DNA from 3 places in the Paenibacillus sp. NRS-1760 genome. Region 2 is predicted to be linked to each of the others. Evidence: riboswitches for the same ligand, from Rfam matches in the RefSeq annotation. Region 2 holds a riboswitch; each other region holds the start of a gene.

Region 1 (7,943 bases), on a different contig from region 2:
CAGCTGCTGATATCTGTCCAAAATAATATTCACAATTTCATGTATTGAAATAAATGACATATAGTAGATTTTATTACTGCACGGCGGATTCTTCAATCGAAAAAAGTATCCCTCGTTCCTCATTAGCTTGCAAACTAGCCTCAACACCATTTGGAAGTACAATCATGGGGTCCGTGTGACCAAAATCCGCATCACATATGATCGGAAAATCGTATCCTCTCGTTGCATTCTGCAGCAGCTCTTGCAATGAATCATCTTCATTAAATCCTACAATCGATTGGAATCTTCCAATAATGAGACCGGAAATTTGATCAAAGATACCCATCTGGCGAAATTGTGTAACATATCTATCAATTGTACTTGGCTGCTCACTCTCGTCTTCTTCCAGACACAAAATTTTGCCCTCGAAGCTTGGTAAATAGGGCGTACCTGCCAGCAGCAGAAGTGTACCCATATTCGCAGCTAGAATTGGTCCTCTCGCATGCCCCGGCTTTAAAATCTTCATGCCCGTATTAGGTATCGTCGCTCTAGGGCGTGAATCGTCAATGTCCCAGCTTAAATGTTCCTCTGTCCAATGATCGCTGGAGTCAATCATTCCTATTGGTGTATCTTTCATTAATGTTCTCACAAAGGAATGGTATGTAAAATCAATAAGTCCACCAAATTCTCCAAATTGCGGCATAATAGCAGGTCCCATAAATGTAATTAGATTTGTTTTCGCATGTATGCCTGCTAAAAGTGCAGTGATATCACTATACCCCATTATAATTTTTGGATGGCTGCTAATGAGCGAATAATCTAATTCTTCAAGCAGTTGATGTGAATTGTATCCCCCGATTGTAGCGATAATTGCTTTTACATCAGGGTCACGAATCATATGATGAAAATCTTCCAAACGATTATTTAGGCTGCCAGCCGTGTGACCTGTTCTCTTCCTGCTATGCTGTCCTGTAATTACTTTAAATCCCATATTTTCTAAAGCAGCTATTCCACGATTCAATCTGTTAGGGCAATAAAAAGCAACAGGCGAGGATGGTGAAACAATTCCAATGGTATCTCCGGGTTTTAGTTTATCGGGTTTCAAATGTAAGGATGTCAAGGAATAACCCTCCTAATCATTCTTTTTAAATAAATATATACAAATATTTGTAAGTTCTCAATCACTCTTACAATAAAAAAAAGCTGCCATTACGGCAGCCAATCACTCGAACTCAATACTCACATACAATAGGATTGTAGATTCCTCATCCTTTTTCGAGTTTTCACTCCACTGAGATTAAATAGACTTCATCCGATTATTCCTTGGATTATGCTCTACTTCTGCAAGCCCCAGCTTCTCCATCAATGGTGGAAGATACATTCCGAATCTGCCGCGCAACCCTTTTTTCAATCCATACCAGCCGCCAATCGGGTTTTCAGACGAGCGTCCCCATGCTTCAATAGTGCCCTCTTTAGCAGGCTTCTGCTCATCGGCGCTGCCAAGCTCAATCCAGTCACCATGTTGTTTGAGCATCGCGCTTAAGTCATCAATGCAGCGGAAATCATAATGCAAGACCGTCTTCCCAACTGTGCATACTAAAATTTCTTTACCATCTTTTTCATCCTTATAAATTTCATATTCAGATGTCTGAGGGGGTGTTTTTAATTTCCATGGGTTTTCTTTTGTACCTTCTGCCAACGCCATATGTATTCGCTCCTTTTGTAATCCACTCTTATTATGTACTTTATCTTTCAGATATCCTTCAGATGCTACTACATTCGATAAAAAAATTACTTTTCCTTTATGACGCAGTAGCACAGCAGCCGCTCGATGAGTTCAGTTTTACTTCTAACGGACATAGAGTCCGTTATTTGGCAGAAATCGCAGCCTTTTATAACGATTAGAGCCAAATAACGGCCTTCATGTCCGCAACTACGGCCAATAAGAGAGAAATAAAGCAAATAAGGCATCTGATGTCCGTTATTATCATAAACAACTTCCGCTTACGAAAGAATCTCCCACTTCGCCCATATTTCTTGCGGATTCAATTCGTATATATCATTTTCTCTAAACATCAACTGATGCATAATGAACTCTCTGCGAATGGTTGCGAAGTCGTCATGATAACCTTTGATAAATTCGTTAATTTCCTTCTCTGTATACTGTTTCCCTCTCGTCAAATGAGAAACCATATGCTGAAGCACGATCAATTTTTTCTTATGCTGAGCCGGCATATGCTTCAGCTTACCCTCAGCTGTAAAAAAGTTGCGGATGACTGAATCCTTCAGTTTCTTATTGCTATCCTCCATGTTGTCCACTCCCTTCTCTGTACCTGCATTCCGATAAATGAGCTCCGCCGCCGCATTAGCGTTGCTCTTAATAAAATAATGGTTCAACGAAAAATAAATCGTGTTTTTCTCTCTGCGTTCATTAATTAAGCTGGCCTCTCTTAATTTGGTCGCATGATGCGTAATCGTAGCAGGAGTCACGCCTAATTTCTCTGCGAGCACCTGTCCATTAAGCTCACCTTCAGCCAGCATAATCAACAATTTAATTCTCGTCGAATCGGATAATGCCTTATGATAGGCTACCACCTTATCTAATTGCACCGTTCGCCACCTCTTCCTCCACCAAACAAATTTAACTAATGTCTAATTAGATATTTATCTAATAAGATAATAATACGCCACCTATTATTTGTCAAACACAATAATCTTGAAAATACAAACAGTAAGCTTGGCGCATAAAAAAAACTGACAGGTCTCTGCCTGCCAGCATGAAATAAACTCCCCTTACTCAACTACCATGCATCGTTAATTTTCCGAATACAGGTTGTCGTCATCCGCAATGCTCTGAATATCCTCCGAGCTTATGCTGAAATAACCATAGCCCTCTGCCTGCTGTTTCTTTAACGCTTTTTCTTTAAAAAACTTGGGGCTGCCCTCGCCTGCATCCTCATCATAAACGAGCAGAATACCGTCCGTTTTCCGAAACAGCAGCTCGTCCCTAGCCGTAAACTGCCAAATGCCATTATACGGCTGGTTGCTGACCGAAGCGTAATAATCGACCCCTTTTAAAACCTGCTGATAAAACTCCTTTTTATCATCCTTCCATTTCTCTTCCGGATTGCTGTATGCCGAAATAATTGAAAGTCTCAAATGAGGATAAATTTCCTTCAGCGCAATCACGACCTCGCACGCCCACAAATCCACGCCATATTGACCCGGGGTAATCACCCACTCAAGCCCATCTTCTATAAGCGGAACCAGCTTGCCTGTCAGCGCTTTTTTTATATAAACAATGCCCTCATGCTTCTGGCTAAAAATATTAAGTTCATGCGCTCGGTAGCCCGTTACGAGTAAATTTTTCATTTGTCCAACGCCTTTTCGGATAATTATGGTTTACATCTATCCAGTGTATGCTATAGTAGAAAAAATACAAATTGCATATAAACCTATTTATTTCACTAGGGGAGCCTACCGGCTGAGATGGAGCAACTGCTCCGGACCCTTGGAACCTGATCTGGATCATTCCAGCGGAGGGAAGTGGAGCAGCAAAGCATTCATCCATGCGCGCAAGCCTTGTGTGATCGTTAGACCCGCTCATTTCCCCTCGGAAATGGGTGGGTCTTTATTTGTTTACGGAGGGATGCGTATTACAGCTATAATCTCACTTCACCAAGTAAGCTACACCTACGACAAGCTTGCTGAAACATCTATACTGTCTAATCTTTCGCTTCAAGCCTACTCAGGTGAGTTTGTCTCTATCATCGGTGCTAGCGGCTCAGGCAAAAGCACTCTCTTTAAGCTCATGGCCGGATTGCTTCAGCCTAGCCTAGGTGAAATTAGGCTGCATGGCAAGCCTGCCCCCAATCGTCTCGGCAAAATTGCTTATATGCCGCAAAAGGATCTTCTTCTGCCATGGAGAACAATACTCGGCAATTGTCTGCTTCCACTTGAGCTGGCACGCAGCAATCCCCATTATACCACGATCCAAATCATAGAGCTGCTTGCTCGCTTCGGACTGGCAGGCTATGAACAAGCTTACCCTGACGAGTTGTCAGGCGGCATGCGACAGCGGGCAGCTTTTCTGCGCACGCTAGTAACCGGACAAGAGCTGCTGCTGCTGGACGAACCGTTTGGCGCGCTTGATGCCATGACCAAACGCGGCATGCATAAGTGGCTGCTCGAGCTGTGGAGCGATCTTGGAATAACAGTACTCTTTATCACACATGATCTTGAGGAAGCGATATTGCTGAGCGACCGCATTTATTTGTTGCCAGGTGCTGCTAGCGAAGCGCAAGGGATACAGGAAATAGTCGTTCCTTTGCCGAGACCAAGACACTATGAGCAAAATTATGAACCCGACTTCATCAAGCTGCGGCAAGATTTGGAGCGAAGACTGCATGCGCAAACCTCTAATTAACCAGTGGCTGAGCCATTACGGACTATTTATACTGCTGCTCTTTAGCTTACTGCTCGTTTGGCAAGCGGTCGCACAGCTCGGATTGGTTCCACCCTACATACTGCCGTCACCTAGCTCAATAGCTCAGGCATTAATCGAAGATGGCCATCTGCTGCTTGGCAAACATCTGCTGGCTACGCTTAAAGAAGTGTCCCTCGGTTTTCTATTGTCGATTATTATTGGGACTACGCTCGCAGCAGGCATGTACACTTTCCGAATACTGGAGAAGGCGCTGTACCCGTTTGTCGTCATCAGTCAGACCATCCCGCTTATCGCTCTGTCGCCAATTTTCATTATGTGGTTTGGCTATACGATTTGGAGCAAGGTCGCTGTTGTTTTTTTGACTGCTTTTTTCCCTATCGTTGTGAGCACCTATGACGGTCTTAAGAAAAGCGGTAGCGAATATGAAGAGCTGCTGCTGACAATGGGAGCAACTCGCTGGGGTATTTTCCGAAAAATACAAGTCCCCATCGCCCTACCGTCCTTCTTCTCAGGACTTAAGTTATCGATCGTTTATTGCGTTGTCGGCGCCACCATCGGTGAATGGCTTGGAGGCAGTGAAGGCCTAGGCTACTATAGCCGCCGAATGTCCAGCAATTTGAACGCTGATTCCATGTTTGCATCCGTTTTTCTGCTATCCCTCATTGGCATCTTATTATTTGCTGCCATTGTCCTATTGGAGAAATCAATACTAAAGAGAAAGAGGTTCAATACATGATCATCAAAGCAAAAATGAAATGGATAATTCCAATGCTTGCTTCTCTGCTGCTCGTGCTTAATGGGTGCAGCAGCAACGCTGCCCCAACTGAAAACAAGCCCGAGGACACTTCGACAAAACAAAATCCTCAGACTATTAGCATAATGCTCGACTGGTATCCAAATGCGGTGCATTCCTTCCTCTATGCGGCTCAAACAAACGGTTATTTTGCGAAGCATGGTTTAGAGGTTAACATTCAAATGCCCGCGGATACAAATGATGCGTTGAAGCTAGTGGCTGCCGGCAAGGTTGATTTGGCGCTCAGCTACCAGCCACAGGTACTGATGGCTCGCGGCGAGGATATACCTGTTAAATCCATTGCTGCAATCGTCAGGCATCCGCTTAATCATCTAATGGTACCAGAAGGCGGAAACGCCAAATCACCAAAGGACCTTGTTGGTAAAAAGGTAGGCTTCTCCTCCATCCCTCTGTATGAAGCAATGATGCGCACCATGATTAAGCATGACGGCGGTGACCCGCAAAATGTGGAAATGATTGACGTTGGTTTTTCCTTTATTCCAGCTATAGCAACCAAGAAGGTAGATGCGATCATCGGCGGATTTATTAATCATGAGCAATTGCTGCTTGCCAAGGAAGGGCATCCCATGACGGCGATAAACCCAACTGATTTTGGCGTGCCGGATTATTACGAGCTTGTGCTTGTAGCAAGTGAGCAAGGACTAGCTGATAAGCAGGCGTTGTTCAAAAGCTTCATCGCAGCCATTACGGAGGGTCAACAATTTGTAGCTGAAAATAAACAAAAATCGTTGTCGATTTTATTTGAGCATGAGAACCAGACCTCCCCTCTCGATCAAGAAATCGAGACAAAAAGCTTGGACATTCTTCTGCCTCTCATGGATGCAGGGAAGCAATCATTTGGATATCAGGAGCCTGCTTCTTGGTCTAATGTTAGGGATTGGCTCGTCGATAACGACTTGCTGCCAGACAATATAAAAGCTGAGGATGCTTTTTCAAACTTGTAAATTAATTCTACTCTTTCGAAGGAGATGCACGGATGAGAAGATATCAAGCACTTACGATTGCAGGCTCGGACTCCGGCGGCGGCGCAGGTATTCAAGCTGATCTAAAAACATTTCAAGAGCTCGGCACCTATGGCATGTCGGTTATTACCGCAGTGACTGCGCAGAATACGCTTGGCGTTCAGGGCATCTACCCGCTGGAAGCTGAGGCTATTAGCTGCCAGCTCGATTCGATCGGCGAGGATCTGGAGCCATCCGCAGTTAAGACAGGCATGCTGTTCAGCGCAGAAATTATAAAGATCGTTGCAATGAAAGTAAAACAATATAACTGGCATAAGCTCATCATTGATCCTGTCATGGTAGCGAAAGGCGGTTCTCCTCTGCTTCAGCAAGAAGCTATTCAGACACTGATCAAGCATTTGCTGCCGCTCGCGCTTATAACGACTCCTAACATTCCAGAAGCTGAGCTTATCGCAAGAATCCCGATCCGGACGTTAAGCGATCGAGAGGAAGCTGCCCGAATACTGCATCAGATGGGCTCAAGCTATGTTGTCATTAAGGGCGGACATGGTTCAAGCAGCGAACCGCTCGTTGATCTCATCTATGATGGAGAACAATTTGTATATTTGGAAAGCAAACGTATCGACACTAAGCATACTCACGGCACAGGCTGCACTTTCTCCGCTGCGATTGCAGCAGAAATTGCTCAAGGCAAACCTGTACTTGAAGCTATAAGAACTGCCAAAGCCTTCATTCAAGCCGCTATTGAAGATAAGCTGGGGATTGGGAGCGGACATGGCCCAACCAATCATTTTGCTTATAGGGATAGACAGCGCTTGAGCTGATTGCATTCTATTAGAAACAGCAAACGCCGTTTCCATATAGGTCGCGGCGTTTGCTAATTAGTCATGCTTTCATGCAAGCTTAGGCTTGTGTTAAAACAGCTTTCATGCCTTTTCATCCTGCTTCGGCTGCAACAAGAAGGGCTCAATCATATTATCTATACTAATATATTCAGCTTGTGACGCGCTTGGAGCTGCTAGCGCTCGAACGGGAGATACTCCAAAGTTCGTTAACGCCGATGCTATGGTGCAAAGCAGTACAGACATACATATCGCATTTTTAATCATCGTTTGTCCACCTATTCTCTAGTAACTCTAAACTAAGTATAGACTTTAATAGAATAATTGAAATGGACTTCAGGCATGAAATTCACCTAGACCTTAGTCGGGCAATTCAGAAAAATCTATCATAAATGTATCTCTTTCACTAATTTGAGCTGCAATTCTAAATTAACGATTATCCACTTTCTCTGGGTACAAATCATGATTCATGAGGCGGTGCTCGGCCATTTGCTCATATTTTGTGCCAGGCTGGCCATAATTGCAATACGGATCGATGGATATGCCGCCACGCGGTGTGAATTTACCCCAAACTTCTATATATCTTGGACTCATCAGCGCAATTAAATCATTCATGATAATGTTCATGCAATCCTCGTGGAAATCACCGTGATTGCGGAAGCTGAACAAATACAGCTTAAGCGACTTGCTCTCTACCATTTTGTCACCTGGAATATATGATATATAAATGGTTGCAAAATCCGGCTGTCCCGTCATCGGGCAAAGACTCGTAAATTCCGGACAATTAAATTTCACGAAATAATCGCGATTCGGATGCTTATTATCAAAGGCCTCCAAAATTTCCGGTGCATAGTTAAACAAATATTGTGTTCCTTGATTGCCTAGCAGCGTCACACCGC
Region 2 (7,943 bases):
GACTGATATCTGCTGCACCCACAGAGATAGATAATGCGAGCGATAATAAGAGTGCTGCAAACCCGCCGAATAAAATAATTGTAGCCACTAGCGGCCGTGTGCGCAGCTTTGTGCCTGCCAGCGCTTTCTTGTTTGATAGAGAAGACATTTGAAAACTACCCTTCTGTATGTATACTTTGGTTGATAAAAAATGCTTCATAAAGGAAGTCTGTTTCCAGACATAAAAAAACCCGCTCAACTGATAACGATTCTCGTTTTCAATATAGCAGATTTTTCATATGTTTTCAATGCAATAATTTAGATCTTTCGTGCTGTCTTCATGCGGCTTCCTATCAAGTAGAAAGTCTTCCTCTCATAGCAATAGTCGTAAAGCGGTTAGGAGAGAATCTGCTGATCGACGGTTCTCCCTGCTTTTCTTCCAATAGATCAGCAACAATATGAGCTGTGATTGGACTTAGCAAAATACCGTTGCGATAATGACCTGCGGCCATAATAACGGCTGGCATTCCCTCTACTTGCCCAAGCATTGGCATTCCATCTCGCGTTGCGGGACGCAAGCCTGCCCACCGATGCGCGGTTTCTTTTCCTTTAAGAAATGGAAAAAGCTGATTGCTGCTGCGAATTAAGCGGCCGATGCCTCGTTCTGTCACACTCGTCTCAAAGCCCGCAACATCTTCAGAAGCACCGCATACGAGCCGAGCATTTCTTTTTCCGACCCAATAGGCTTGGCTGGAGAAGACCATATGGCGAACTTCAGTTTCTTGATGCTCATAAGAACAGATTTGTCCCCGAATGGGATGGATCGGAACAGAAAGTCCGAACCATCTTTCATATTCACCTGACCAAGCGCCCGCGCAGACGACTAGCCGATCGGCATGAACCTTCTTTATCATCGTTTCTGCTCGGACAGACGCTCCCCCGCTCTGTTGAACTGCAACCTCTTCAATTTTACCCGCATGGGATAGGATGACGACACCTAACCTCCGGCAAGCTTCTTCAAGCGCTGCAACAAGCTTTGGCGCGTACACATGGCTCTCCTTTGGCGTAAATACGCCCGCAATTGCCGAATGAGCAAGCATCGGCTCCAGCTTCCTAAGCTGAGCTGCATCAATAAGCTGAGCTTCGGCTCCCCATTCATTTTGCCACTGCAATCTGGATTGTATGGGCAAGACGTCTGCTTCATGCATAAAAACGTTAATGCTGCCGCTCTGCACCCACTCCGTCGACATGCCGGATTGTTCCTCGATCGCTTTAATCCACGCCGGGTAGCTGCGGTGACTGTTTAGGCACAGCTGAAAAAAATGATCGGGCTGCTCCGTATTTTCTGAAAATGGAGCAAGCATGCCTGCTGCTGCACCGGATGCTTGCCCTCCGAGTGCGCTTGGCTCAATGAGTGTTACGTTCATGCCTCTACGCGCCGACTCGAAGGCACAAGACAAACCAATAATGCCGCCTCCAAGTATAATTACCGATTGGGGCATTATTGTTCCCCTCCTGCGCTAACTCCTGTTTCAAATAATGAGCCTGCCCAATCACTGCTTGCGGATGCATAACGTTTTTTCGGTATGCGGCCAGCCAGCCATGCCAGCCGCCCTGCTTCAATCGCTAATCGAAAAGCGCGAGCCATCATAATCGGATCCTGTGCCTTAGCGATAGGCGTATTAGCCAAAATGCCGTCCGCGCCTAGCTCCATCGCTTCCGCAGCGTCCTTTGCCGATCCAATACCCGCATCGATGATGACTGGAACGCTCGACTGCTCCGCAATAAGTCCGAGGTTATAGGGATTGAGCAATCCGAGCCCGGATCCAATTGGCGATCCTCCAGGCATAATTGCTGAAGCTCCTGCTTCCTCTAATTTCCGGCATAGAATTGGGTCATCAGATGTATAAGGAAGAACGATAAAACCCTCGTTCGCAAGCTGCTCCGTAGCACGCAGCGTTTCTATAGGGTCAGGCAAAAGTGTTCGATGGTCTCCGCTGATTTCAACCTTAATCCAGTTGCCAAGCCCAGCTTCTCTCGCCAGACGCGCAATTCGAACAGCCTCCTCCGCTGTTCTCGCACCAGATGTATTCGGCAAATATTGCATTTGTCTATCTTCAAAGTGTTGAAGTACCGAATCATCCTCTACACTCTCTAGATTAACCCTTCTAACCGCGAACGTAATAACCTCCGAACCCGACGCTTCAAGCGCCTGCTGCAGTACAGCAGGACTTGGAAATCGCCCCGTACCGAACAAAAAGCGCGACCGCAGCGCATGGCCTCCAATAAGAAGGACATCTTCATGATTCCAATTTCCCAAAATGTTCAGCCCCCTCCGACAAAATGTACAAGTTCGATGGAACTTCCGCCAAGTAATTCAGTTTCAGCCCACCTTGCACGTTGTACGATCATACCGTTAAGCTCAATAATGAGCTTTTTATGTTGTTGTCCAAGCTGGATGACCAGTTCTTCCACTGTTTTAGCGCTAGTCTGCTCCTCACGGCCATTTATCTTCACTGTCTTAAATGGATGAACATATTCAGAACGGTGTGCATCAATTTTCTTTAAGAAAGCCTGACAAACACCAGCCGGATCATTATGGCCAACAATGGCTGAAACTGCGCATATCCGTGTTGCCCCTGACGCTAGCACGGCATCAACATTATCAAGTGTGATGCCGCCAATAGCCACGAACGGTATGGAAATATGATGCGCTGCTTCCTTGACATAACTCGTAGTAACAGCCGTACGGCCCGGCTTTGTTTCGGTAGGGTACACTGGCCCAACGCCGATATAATCGGCTCCCTCCTGTTCAGCAGCCAGCGCTTGCTGCAGGTTATGCGTGGATATGCCAATTATGCGGTCAACTCCAAGCCATTCTCTTGCTTTGGCAATTGGCATATCATCCTGACCTAAATGAACACCGTCAGCATCCGTCTCAAGAACAAGATCAGGATAATCATTAATGATAAGAGGCACTTCATATTTTCGCGTTAGTATTCGAAGGGCTTTGGCCTCTTCAAGCACCTCATCCCTCGTCCCTGTTTTGTTGCGAAGCTGAACCATTTGAGCTCCGCCAATCAGCGCCTGCTCCATCACTTCAACGACTGATCTGCCAGGGTGATTAGATTTCGCTGTAATGGCGTAGAGCTTGAAGTTCCGCCAGCCTTGTCTACTCATTCTCAAACACAACCTTTCATCAAACAAATCATTTGTTTCCATTTCATAAAAACGTTTTAACGAGATTAATTGCATTCTCCGCATCCGCTGTGCCTTGCACAAGCACCCGTCCATCTGGGAAGAGAATCAGCTGCTCTCCGCTTGAGATCATCGCTTTCACTAAATACCGATTCACGGTGAGCGTGCAGCCAAGCGCTCTCAAAGCTTGCTCTACCTCTTTTAAATCAAACGGCTTGCCTAACGTCACCTGCACCGTATCCCTACCGCATAATACGGTAGAGCTTATTTGATTGTCTTCTGCTCTATCAGCTTCAAAACAACGCTTGTCGTCTATTGCTCCAACAGCCGTTTGGCCACAGTATGGACACTCGGCCCTGAACGTCGGCAGCTCCGATTCCCGCATTCGAAATGACCATAAATCAATGCTCAACCACGTTTTACGCAGCGCCGATTCATTGCCAGTGAGCCATTTTATCGCCTCAGCTGCTTGTATAGATGCAATCCATTCCACCGCTGGAGCGAGTACGCCCACCGTATCGCAAGTATCTGCCTCCTGCTCCATATCATCTGCTCCGATTAAGCAGCGCAAGCAAGATGTATCTCCAGGAACTAATGTTGCCTGCATGCCCTGCGCCCCAGCCACACCGCCATAAACAAATGGGATTCGCTGACTAAAGCATTGGTCGCTGACCAGCAGCCTTGTCGCTGCATTATCCGTCCCATCAAGGACGAGATGAACGCCTCCGGCTAGAAACCCGATGTTCTGTGCATTCACATCCGCTACTGTCGCCATAATGTTTACACTGCTGTTAATTTGGCGAAGCCGACTGGCAGCTGCCACTGCTTTGGGCATCACAGCCAGCGCGTCCGCCTCGTCAAAAAGCATTTGGCGCTGCAAGTTGCTCGGCTCAACAAAATCCCTGTCTACCAGCCTAACTTCCCCGACACCGGCTCTTACCATATGCTGCGCAAGCGAAGCTCCTAATGCGCCTACACCGACGATAAGCACCGAGGCATCGGCCAGCTTCCGCTGGCCTGCCTCTCCAATCAAAGCAAATCTCGTTTGCCTCGAATAACGATCTGCAAAAGCATCAAGAACAGAATCAACCATAAATCTTGCTCCCTGCCGCCTTGAATGCATCTGATTTTTCCTTCATTCCCGCTTCAATGGCTTCCGTTGTTTCCATATCGTTTTGCGCGGCATACTCTCTTATATCTTTAGTGATTCGCATGCTGCAAAATTTCGGCCCGCACATGGAGCAGAAATGAGCAGATTTAGCTGCATCTGCCGGAAGCGTCTCATCGTGGTAAGCCATCGCACGCTCTGGATCAAGCGACAGATGGAATTGATCACGCCAACGAAACTCGAATCGCGCTTTGGACAATGCATCATCACGCAGCTTCGCTCCCTGGTGCCCTTTCGCCAAGTCAGCCGCATGCGCTGCGATTTTGTAAGTAATAACGCCTTCCTTCACATCCTCCTTATTCGGGAGCCCAAGGTGCTCCTTCGGTGTTACATAACAAAGCATCGCCGTGCCGAACCATCCAATCATCGCAGCTCCAATTGCCGAAGTAATATGATCATAGCCTGGCGCGATATCGGTCGTTAGCGGTCCTAATGTATAGAAAGGCGCTTCATCGCATACTTCCAGCTGACGATCCATATTTTCTTTGATCAAATGCATAGGCACATGGCCAGGGCCTTCAATCATCACTTGTACATCATGTTTCCATGCAATCTTCGTTAGCTCACCAAGCGTATCCAGCTCAGCAAACTGAGCAGCGTCATTGGCATCTGCTATAGAACCGGGTCTCAGGCCGTCACCGAGCGAGAATGATACGTCGTATGCTTTCATAATTTCACAAATGTCTTCAAAATGCGTATATAGGAAATTCTCCTTATGATGTGCCAGGCACCAAGCTGCCATAATTGATCCGCCTCGCGAGACAATGCCCGTAACGCGCTTTGCCGTGAGTGGTATATAGCGCAGCAGCACACCAGCATGAATCGTAAAATAATCAACGCCCTGCTCGGCTTGTTCAATAAGCGTATCGCGGAATACTTCCCAGCAAAGGTCTTCTGCTTTGCCGTTCACTTTCTCCAGCGCCTGATAAATGGGCACTGTGCCAACTGGAACTGGTGAATTCCGCACGATCCACTCCCGCGTCGTATGGATGTTTTTCCCCGTGGACAAATCCATAATCGTATCGGCTCCCCAGCGCGTCGCCCAAGTCATCTTCTCCACTTCCTCTTCAATCGAAGATGCTACAGCAGAGTTGCCGATATTAGCATTGATTTTAACGTGAAACTGCCGCCCAATAATCATCGGCTCACTTTCTGGATGGTTGATGTTCGTTGGAATAATGGCACGGCCGGCCGCGATTTCGCTGCGCACAAACTCTGCACTCATCCCTTCGCGAATAGCGATGTATTCCATCTCAGAAGTAATGATCCCTTTGCGGGCGTAATGAAGCTGCGTAACATTTTGCCCTGTTTTGGCACGAAGCGGTTTCCTCGTTAACCCCGGGAATCGTTCAGCGCCTCGCTGCTCTGCTTTTTCAGCCGAAATAAATCCATTATCCTCAGGTTTGATTTCCCTGCCCTCATAGGGCTCTACATCACCACGCTGCAAAATCCATTCGCTGCGAATACCGGGCAAACCACGCCGAACATCTGCCTCATACGTTTCATCGGTATAAGGACCGCTTGCATCATAAACTCTTACAGGTTCATTCGGCAGCTCTTCACCATTTCTGCCAGTACTAGCTTCAAGTGCAATTTCTCTCATCGGAACACGGATGTTTCCCTTTGAGCCCTCGACGTACACCTTGCGGCTGCCCGGAAGCGGAGTAGAAAAAATAGACATAACAAAAACCTCCTAATGGAATAATAGAATTCCTCCTGGAGGCATACGCAAGCATATGAGAAAGTTTAAAACACCGCTGCTATACAAGTAGCTAGGCTGCTACAAGAGCTGCAATTGCTGGAGCGTGCATGGCGGCCACAAAGCTTTATCGATTCACTGGCGCCAAACAAAAAAACCGCTCCAGCAAAGGAGCGGTCGAAGAGTGTCGTCATGCGAGTGTTATCTTGCAAGGGTTCCCCTTAAGCAGATAAAGTCTTGCCGCATAAGCTGAGGCTTCAGCAGATTCCGGCAGAGCTTTCACGCGCAAAGCATAAACGCACAATCCCACTTTCCTACGCTGGCATAACCCAGATCAGGTTCAAAGGGACCAAAGCGATTCGCTTTATCTCAGCCATTACGGCGCCCCTAGTGGATTTCCTTGTTTGACTATACCGTTTAGTAAAGAAGGGTGTCAACCCTCTATTTTCCAAACCGCGGAAAAACACAGCCTGCTACAGTCCGCTTTCCTTCAGCAGCCTTACCCATCGATCAGCGGTGTGACGCCATGTAAATGTCTGCTCCACACGCTCGCGGCTGCGGCGCCCCAGCTTCTGCCTGAGCTGTTTATCGCGAAGCAGCAGATGCAGCTTTTCTCGCAGCTCTCGCTCGATATGAAGCTGATTGACCAAATAGCCCGTTTCGCCATTACGGATAATTTCTTTCATTCCGCCTGCACGTGTTGCGACTACCGGAACGCCGCAGGACATCGCCTCGACATTAACGAGCCCAAATGCCTCCCTCTGTCCAGATGGAACGACCGCTACATCGGCAACGAGCATCCAGCTGGGCACTTCCGAATGCGGCACGTAGGGCACAAAACGAACATGACCCGGACATTTGCGTCCAAGCTGTTCAAGCTTGCGAGCATAAGCCGTTTTGCGATGCGAGCCATAAAATGGGCTCCCTACGATGATAACGACGAGCTCCGGATGGCTTTTGGCAAGCTGCGGCACGATATTGAGAAGATGATGAACGCCCTTAAGCGGAATAAGCCTCCCCATAAAAAGCACCACTTTTTTACCATTCAATCCTCTCTTTTGCCTTAAACTCTCCCGTTTAGCGGCTCCTTCGGAGGAATATTGTGAAGGGAACCTGCCCGTATCTACCCCAGGATAAATGACTCGCAGCTTCGAAGCGACCTCTGGCGCTTTCGACACTACAATTCGCCTTAGAAACTCGCTATTTACGATGATTCTATCTGCTGCCTGCAAGCACTTATGCAAGTTTGCAGAAGAAATATAGGAGGGTGAAATGAAGGTGGAGGAATGCAAATAAAGCCAGACTCGTTTGCCTGGATTCAATCGCTTCATCGTCAGAACAAATTGGGGACGATTCTCGACGTCGATGACGTGAGGAGAAAAACGGTGAACCGCACGCCCTACCTCTTGAATATATCGCTGCTTATTGCCCGCTGCAAACCGTTCACATACAACACCGTTAAATTGTCCTTGACGAGGCAATCGCTTGCTCAGTCTTCCAAATATACGAGGTTCCGCGTAAGGCTTAAGCAGCGGGGCAAATTTCTCTACCACTCGCTCAACCGAGCTGCTCCCTGATGAAGGAATCGGGAAGGAGCCTGGTGTTACAATTGCAACTTTAATGGGTGCCATCTATTCGTATGCCTCCTGCATGATCTGCTTTTTTTGCAGTATCATACGTATCTAGCAACGGCTTTGGCACGGCTTTTCCAAGGCTATAGCTTGAATTTCATTTGGAACAGTCCAGCTCTTCGAGCTGCCATATAGATGATCACGACAAGCGGTCCGATGAATACACCGATAACACCGACGAGCTTGAAGCCGACATATAAACTTACAAGCGCTGACAATGAGCCGATCCCTACAGAATCTCCGAGAATTTTAGGCTCTACGATGCGGC
Region 3 (7,943 bases), on a different contig from region 2:
GGGTGAATAACACCGCCGGTTTCGAGTACATTTTGCGCTAAACGTACGGATGGAAACATCGTTGATCCTTCTCGCCTTATTCTTATAACTGTCGGAGCTAATTGTTCAATAAATTGTTGTTTCGTCAGCTGTGCCATCGTCTGTCTCCTTTCTGCTGTCCACTTTGGCTTGCCATCTATTCCCTGTCCATATCTTTGTATGCTGTGAAAGCGCAAGTGGAAATGGACAAAGTGGTACGAAAGGTCGTCTCTACCACTATGTTTTTTTGTATTTTAAATATAAAAGGGCCGCATCCTCAGATTATTCATTCTGATGGAGCGGCCTTTTCTGTATGAATGGAATACTATAGGAGTCCATAAAAGCGGCGCGTATTGGCTAGCATTATTTCCGCAACCTGCACAGCTGGCAGCTGCTTTATTTTCGCAATATGCTTCGCTGCATCTGCAGCCATTGCAGGCCGCGTCGGCTGACCCGCATAGATTTCCTCAAACGGCCATGGCCCATCCGTCTCCACCATCAGCAGCTGAGTGGGATACTCCCTTACAAGCTGCTGTATTTCTGCCTCGTAAGCGACGTCTGGCGTTATCGACACCATGTAGCCGTTTGCCGCCATTCGCCGGATAACCTCAGCATCGCCCTTGAACCAATGAAAATGCGCTCTGCGAACACCATGCCGCTCCAAAATGTCGCAAGCTTTGCCGGCGTCCTCATATACTGCATGCAATACAATCGGACGATCAAGTTCGACTGCCAGCGCAGTAAAACGATCCAACAGATGCAGGTATGGATTCTCATCAAAAACGATATTTCCCCCAGCTTGCTGCGCTTCTGTTCGCGTATAATACGGCAGCCCTACTTCGCCAATTGCAAACCGTTCCCCTGCTTCATGACGCAAACGAATCCAATCGAATAGCTCATCAAGCTCCTTATCGGCAGGTATGGGCTGCTCTGGGTGGAAACCATAAGCAGGGTGCACACGTCCTGCGTAACGCAGGGCAATGTCACGGTTCACAATAGACGATTCCAAATGCATAGATACGGCAATCACAGCTGCTACACCTTCTGCGAACGCACGCTCTAGAAGCTCATCACGCTGCTCTGCTTCATACAAATCAATATGAATATGCGCGTCTATGCATGTGCCTTCCTGCTGAGGAGATTCCGAGTACAATTGCCCTTCGCGCGGATCATTGCTTGTTTGTATCGCCATCTTTACGTTTCCTTCCTTCGCACCCGTCTTAAGCAGATCATAAATGCGCTGCTTCAACGCATAAAACCGTGGGTCTGTCCATAAAGACTCATGACGCGGACGCTCGAATGGCACTTGAAATTCCTCCAGCACGACTGCCGGCGATTGTGACAGCACAATAATCCGATCCGATAGAAACAAAGCCTCTTCAATACTATGGGTAACGAGCAGCACCGATCTTCGGTTCAGCTCCCAGATCGACATAAGCCACTGCTGCATTTGCTGCCGCGTCAAGGCATCCAGTGCGCCGAACGGTTCATCCAGCAGCATGAGATTCTGCGGAGCAAGCAGTGCCCGGAGGAAAGAAACCCGCTGCTGCATTCCTCCAGAGAGCACATGCGGATAAGAATCCGCATATTCCTGCAACCCGATTCGCTCGAGCCATTCCTTTGTCCTCGCCTTCGCGAGTTTTTTATCAACGCCAGAGATCGTAAGAGACAACTCTATATTGCCTGCAACGGTTTGCCATGGAAGCAGCGACGATTGCTGCGGCATATAGGAAATATGTCCGCGTTCGCCCGTCGTTTGCTTGCCATCGATCCAAATTTCGCCTTCCGTAGGACGTTCCAAACCGCCGATAATTTGAAACAAGGTTGTTTTTCCGCTGCCGGACGGCCCTACAATCGATACGAACTCCCCATCTGCTATTGAAATGGATAACCCGCCAAGCACTTCTTTGCTCATCTGTCCTTTGCCAAACTTCATTCGAATATTTTGCGTTTGAAGCGTCACTGAATGATGCTCTGCACGATTGACCACTGTCAGCTCACCTCTTTCTCAGGGCGCCAACGTATGACAAGACGCTCCGCTAAGGTTATTAGCCCAAATAACGTCAAGCTGATCGCAACAATAATGATAACTGCTGCAAACACTCGATCAGGCATAAAGCCTTTGAACGAGATGATCATAAATGCGCCAAGTCCTTTGTTCGTGCCTATCCATTCGGCCACAACTGCACTGAGTACGCTGTAAGAGGCCGCAATTTTCAAGCCGGAAAACAAATGAACAATCGCATGAGGAAGCTCCAATCTCCAGAACAACTGCCATTTGCGAATGCCGATCATTTGCAAATAATTACGAAGCTGCGCATCGGTGTTCATGAGGCCGCTCAGCATGGCAACTGTGATCGGGAAGAAACACACCATGATCACAAGCAGCACCTTTGGCAGCATTCCATAACCTAGCAGCATCGTCAAAATTGGAGCGATCGCAATGATGGGAACGTTTTGCGACAGCACGAGCAAGGGGTATACTGCCGATCGAACCCCAGGAATTAAATGCAGCAAAGCGGCGAGCACGAAGCCCACCGCCGATCCTCCCACAAAGCCGAGCAGCATGATTTTCACCGTTGCTCCCGTATGCATCATTAACCTTGGCCAAATTTGGATGGCCTCTTGTACAATTGAAATTGGTGATGGAAACTCCCATTGTTGAAATAATCCAAGCCATGCAGCTGCCTGCCAGCAGACGAGCAGCACGATCAGCAGTGCTGCCGGCTTCCAAATTTTCGGCCAAATCGATTTCTTATTGCCCATCTGGATATTTCTCCAGCAGCCTGCCCATGGAAGCGCCGTTTGCCGGATTGTAGTAAATTTTAATTTGTGAAATAACGGACGGGCAGCCCATCTCCGCCATCGCCTCGCTCATCGACTGCACGACGCTGAGCAGATGGCTCAGCTCACCCTCCATCGTCGTTTCAAGCGGTGCTACACGATAAGGAACACCTGCCGCTTTAATGATTTCAATTGCACGATCCACGTAAGGAATAACACTTTCGCCGCCTGGCGTTGTCGGTAATATTTGAATACTTACTAATGCGTTTGCCATTTGATTTCCTTCTTTCTCATCGTTGTAAGTGAGAGTGGGCTTTCCCGCCCTCCATATGTTCGAATAGCTTATTGTGGTAAAAATTCGTTCGTAAATGCCTTCTCCGCTTCAAGCTCCTTCTCCAGCAGCTTGTGCTCAAACATCCATGCCGCATAGTTTTCCCATACGCTTAACTTCTGTTCGCCCCAGCGCGGCGCGTCATCTTGATATTTGGAGCTTAACCATTTTTGGCTGGCGCGCACAAGCTCTGCGTTCAAATCCGGCTCTGCTTTTATTAAAATTTCTGCTGCATCCTCCGCATTGCTGATCGCGTATTGGTAGCCCTTGGATACGGCAGCAGTAAACGCTTTGACTGTTTCCGGCTTATTCTTAATCAAATCTTCGTTCGTCACGATTACCGGCGTATAATAATCCAGTTTGTCGCTGTAGTCTGTTAAATAAACCATATTGATCTTCTCGCCGCGCAGCTCTGCTTCCACGCCAGTCCATGCGTAGTAAATCCATGCAAAATCAATATCCCGTTTCACTGCTGTAAAAAAGTCGCCGTCGCCGATGCTTATCATATTTACTTTGCTCACATCTGCACCCTTCTCCTGCATAAGCGATTGAATGACCGCCTCCTCAACAGGAGCGCCCCAGCCGCCATACGTTTTTCCTTCAAATTTCTCAGGTGAATCGATTCCCTTTGCAAGCGGAGAAGCAAAACCTGAGGTGTTGTGCTGAATGACAGCGGCGATCGATACGAGCGGCACGCCGGCAATTCTCGCCATCGTGACTGACTCCTGATAGCTTACGCCAAACTGCACATTGCCCGAAGCGACCATTTGATCGGCACCGCTTTGTCCTGGTTGAATAATTTCAACATCCAAGCCTTGCTCCTTAAAAAAACCTTTATCTCTAGCTACATAAAGTCCGGTATGATTCGTATTTGGTGTCCAGTCGAGTACAACCTGCACCTTCTCTAGCGGCTTGTCCGCTGTTCCCTCTTGCTCTTTCGGCTGTTCGCCCTTGTTCCCAGCGCCACCGCCGCAGCCTGCCAGCGCCAATACGAACACTAGCATCGCGGCCACGATTTTCCACGACAAATGCCCTGTTTTTTTCTGATTCATGATGTTGTTCCCCTCTCCATGCTTCGATTCTTATAGGCGACGACTCCTCGTAGTATCCGGTTCCATGGCTGCATCATTCTAATCGCAACAAAAAAAAGCGTCCCCCTAATCCGGAGGACGCCATATCATTGGCTGTGCAGCTGTTTATACAGCAAATGCTTGATCAATTTGATCTCGCCTGCTTGCTAAACAGAGCTTCTGTCCCTACGCTGGCATTATCCAGATCAGGTTTAACGGGTCGGAATTGTATAGAAAATCCCCTCTCAGCCGGCCTAACCAGCTCCCCGGAACATATTCGGTTTCGTCAATACCATTCATTGTATAGCAAAACCCGCATTTAATGCTAGTTTTTTTTGAAAATGATTATCATCAAGCCGCGATACTCATCCTCTTACTATGCGGCAGCCAGAACGTGCAGCTCCTGCACCCGCTGTCATTGCCCTAGATCAACATGCTCATCCAGCCATTCAACCTTTGCTTCTTCAGCAGCCTTCGAACCTTCTAAGTCTGCCGTATCTTGGATCTCTACTGCAGAAGCAAGGCGTCCATATACGAGCAAATAAGCAGCTGTCAGCTCTTTTGACATCTCTTCAGACGTTAGCCGCTCTAGCAGATGGATGTATTCTAGCTGCTCCTGCGGTTTATTATCCGCACGTGTAATCTTCACATAGGTAAAACCAGCCTGCAAATAAAGCTGGCTAACTTGTTCTGCTGAGTACTGTGATGCCGCTTGATGCTGTGCTTGTGCATTAGCAGGATCTAAATATTGCCGAATATTGTCGAAATAATAACGATTGGCAAAACACCCGACTAGCCAGCCGCCAGGCTTTAGAAGACGAACTAGACTTTTCATTGCTTGCGGTGTCCCGTATGCATGAGCATCTCCGATTACGATGCCGTCAAAACCTTCAGCAGGCAGCCTCCAATCCTTCGGATCATTCGAGCGGAATACGGTAATTCCCGAAGCTTCTGCTACTCTAGCCGCCAGCTCGTTACGTTCAACTCCGTACCATATTGCGGTTGGGAAATGCTTTTTCATATGCAATATCGTAGCTCCGCAACCGCAACCTATTTCCATAATCGAGCAATTCTCGCGTCTGTACTCATACGATTCCCGCTCAATTACGGTGCTTAAATCCATTCGTATATACGTTGCATCACCAGGGTCAAAGCCCCATTTGGACATAAAAACAATAGCATTTTTTCTGAAGTTTTGTACATATTGTTCTGGCTCTGAGCTAAAGGAGATGCTCCCGTAATGATGAATAAACGTATCGCCGCACAGCATCAGCTTATATCCCGCCAGCCGGAGCCGCAGGCTATAATCATCATCTTCAAAATTGCCGATTCCGAAGATCTCGTCGAGCGATCCCGTTTTCTCCCATGCTTCTCTCCGCAGCAGAAGGCAGTAGCCGACCAGCTTCACGCGCTCCTCCCATTTTGTTCTGTCAGGGTTGGCATGCAGTGCCGAAGCAAACAGCTCCATTTCATCTATCGTCGTATAGGTGACCGGGATCGTCGTCCAGTAGGAAGCCGAATTCGTAACGGGGCTGACCGCCCCGATTCGTTCATCACTAAATAAGCAGCGCTTGAGACCGTCAAGCCAGCTTGGCGTTACGATTGTATCGTTATTTAGCAGCAGCAGAAGATCGCCCGAGGCCGCGGCCATTCCTTGGTTGCAGCCCTTAGGAAAACCAGCATTGCAGCCATTGTCGATTACGATGATATCGCTCTCGCTTTTAGCCCATTTTACCGTATCATCCGTCGAACCATTATCTACAATAATCAGCTCATAGCTGCCTCTCTGCGTATGTCTCCGAACACTCTCCACACATTGCTTCGTGTATTCAAGCTTATTGTAGGTAACGAGAATAATGCTTGTCATGCAGCTATTGGCATCGCTCACGCGTATCCTCCTCAAGCAAGTATAAACGGCTTACTTACCTATAAAATATGTCAGCCTATCCGCTTGGGTGAGCACTGTGCGCAACTTTCAATCATGCTGCCTTTTTGTATTTCTTGCGTATTCCGACGAAAAGCATAAGCAGCGGCAGCACGATTTGAAATAAAGGGGCAATCTTCAGCGTAATATCGAGTCCGATCCAAATATGGGTGGTATTATTTGGTTCGATAAACGACGCCCCATAAATAATGAGACCAATGGGCAGCACACAATATCGGTAGGCAATACCAGTGATCATATTGAACATGAATACCGATGCCATGTATAGCGCAGTCATTTTTACATAGAGACCGATAAAAAGCAGCAGTGTTACGAGCACATCAAGCCGTTCCAATATATTAGCCAGACTAATTAACTGCACAACCTCAAGCAGCGGCAGTGCTGTAAGCGAGGACAGCTCTGGCCCCAATACGCATAGCGTAATTGTATTCATTAGAATTAGAAATAGGGATACGCCAACATAAGCCTTGTAAGTGACACGTCCGATCATTTTCTTCTCGCTGACGTGCTTCCAAAAAACGAAAAAAATAACCATTTGCCCAAACGGAAATGATAACAAATCCGGAAAGGCCGCCTTCACGACAGGCCCGATCCCATGTTCCAAAATCGGCAGCAAATGCGTGATTTTCGGCAATCTGGCAATAAACAAGAGCAAAATTATAAAAGTATAGCTAAGTGCTGCGATCGGAAACAGCAGCTGCACGACACGGACAAATACTTCAACGCCCTTACTAACGGCATAAGCCGCGGTGCTAATAATAAGCAGCATAACAATCCATTTCGGCGTAAAGGTGAGCAGCGCCGTCATCGTAAGCTCCCCGACGTCCCGTACGTTGCGCATCGATTCATAAGCAAACCATAACGCGTGAAGCATCCCTACAAAGCCGCCGATCCATTTTCCGAAGTGTATAACATAAAGCTCAGCAAGCTCCGAATTCGGGGAGCGCTTCTGCACCTGGACGTACATAACGGTAAGCAGCAGACCAGCAATCGCAGCAAGCGTCATCGCCAGCCAAGCATCCTGCTTCGCCTTTATGCCGAGCTCGAACAAAGGGGTGCTGCCGATTAAAAAAACGATGATCAAAATAGAAAGCTGGTTTTTACCAATCTGCTGCATAGGGTCTCCTTTCTACTTATAAGTCGTCCTTCTCCTGCGCTTTCTTAAATCCGCTTCCGCTCATGCCTGTTGAATTCAGATTCACCTTTACTTTTAGCTTTAATTCGATGTTTGGAAATTCCTCTGACCAGCTAGCAGCCGTTTCTACCCACTGCTTTGGATATTTATTGCGAATGGTACTTCCAAAGCCGATTACATCCGTTTTGTACTTGCTAACAGCGCCCCACCCTTTTTGCATAATAGCAACGATCTCGTCCTCAACCCGTTTTTGTAGCTTCACTATTTGTTTGGGATTCGTGAGATCTCCCTCGCAATTGTACTCCATCAGCGTTCCAGTAGCAGTTACGCTTACATCCATCAGCCATTTGCCGCTTGAATGTCTGGGAGTCAGCTTGGTACTCGCATGAGTAATGCGAATAGATGAAAGTTTTTGCTCGCTCTTATCCTCTGAGCATGCAAATGGAACTGTCGTTTTTTTCACATGATTTGCGAGCCACATCACGCCTTGGCTTTCTTCATTGCTGATCCAGCCTACCAGCTTGTCACCTGAAATGAGACCCAAATCAAATAATCTGACCTTGGAGGGTGTACTAGTGTAAGCGAGTTGCCCAGCATTGTCCACACTCTCATTCGTACCAGACACAACTAAGCCTGGTATGCCTGTGGCCTGCGTCGTAC

The links. A riboswitch is a leader RNA that binds a small molecule or an ion and turns the genes downstream of it on or off. The one in region 2 is predicted to bind thiamine pyrophosphate.
Region 1: it holds a riboswitch for thiamine pyrophosphate, as region 2 does, so the genes downstream of both, ACIFSR_RS00880 (ABC transporter ATP-binding protein) here and thiC (phosphomethylpyrimidine synthase ThiC) in region 2, are expected to answer to the same signal.
Region 3: it holds a riboswitch for thiamine pyrophosphate, as region 2 does, so the genes downstream of both, ACIFSR_RS03860 (ABC transporter substrate-binding protein) here and thiC (phosphomethylpyrimidine synthase ThiC) in region 2, are expected to answer to the same signal.

The regions. Positions count from the first base shown of each region.
Region 1 is NZ_JBITPK010000005.1:50,986-58,928, forward strand. It holds gene ACIFSR_RS00860 (S66 family peptidase) at 74-1,099, opposite strand; gene ACIFSR_RS00865 (DUF6855 family protein) at 1,277-1,684, opposite strand; gene ACIFSR_RS00870 (metalloregulator ArsR/SmtB family transcription factor) at 1,984-2,589, opposite strand; gene ACIFSR_RS00875 (DUF1273 domain-containing protein) at 2,794-3,351, opposite strand; TPP riboswitch at 3,439-3,541, shown strand; gene ACIFSR_RS00880 (ABC transporter ATP-binding protein) at 3,629-4,405, shown strand; gene ACIFSR_RS00885 (ABC transporter permease) at 4,386-5,162, shown strand; gene ACIFSR_RS00890 (ABC transporter substrate-binding protein) at 5,159-6,184, shown strand; gene thiD (bifunctional hydroxymethylpyrimidine kinase/phosphomethylpyrimidine kinase) at 6,217-7,026, shown strand; gene ACIFSR_RS00900 (hypothetical protein) at 7,129-7,311, opposite strand; gene queF (preQ(1) synthase) at 7,474-7,943, opposite strand, start outside.
Region 2 is NZ_JBITPK010000026.1:7,463-15,405, forward strand. It holds gene ACIFSR_RS33345 (FecCD family ABC transporter permease) at 1-148, opposite strand, end outside; gene thiO (glycine oxidase ThiO) at 333-1,481, opposite strand; gene ACIFSR_RS33355 (thiazole synthase) at 1,481-2,299, opposite strand; gene thiE (thiamine phosphate synthase) at 2,305-3,159, opposite strand; gene ACIFSR_RS33365 (ThiF family adenylyltransferase) at 3,203-4,270, opposite strand; gene thiC (phosphomethylpyrimidine synthase ThiC) at 4,263-6,026, opposite strand; TPP riboswitch at 6,339-6,443, opposite strand; gene ACIFSR_RS33375 (glycosyltransferase family 4 protein) at 6,518-7,675, opposite strand; gene ytvI (sporulation integral membrane protein YtvI) at 7,759-7,943, opposite strand, start outside.
Region 3 is NZ_JBITPK010000006.1:294,357-302,299, forward strand. It holds gene ACIFSR_RS03840 (glucosaminidase domain-containing protein) at 1-137, opposite strand, end outside; gene ACIFSR_RS03845 (TatD family hydrolase) at 344-2,008, opposite strand; gene ACIFSR_RS03850 (ABC transporter permease) at 2,011-2,784, opposite strand; gene ACIFSR_RS03855 (thiamine-binding protein) at 2,774-3,076, opposite strand; gene ACIFSR_RS03860 (ABC transporter substrate-binding protein) at 3,145-4,185, opposite strand; TPP riboswitch at 4,370-4,482, opposite strand; gene ACIFSR_RS03865 (glycosyltransferase) at 4,619-6,091, opposite strand; gene ACIFSR_RS03870 (GerAB/ArcD/ProY family transporter) at 6,183-7,265, opposite strand; gene ACIFSR_RS03875 (Ger(x)C family spore germination protein) at 7,282-7,943, opposite strand, start outside.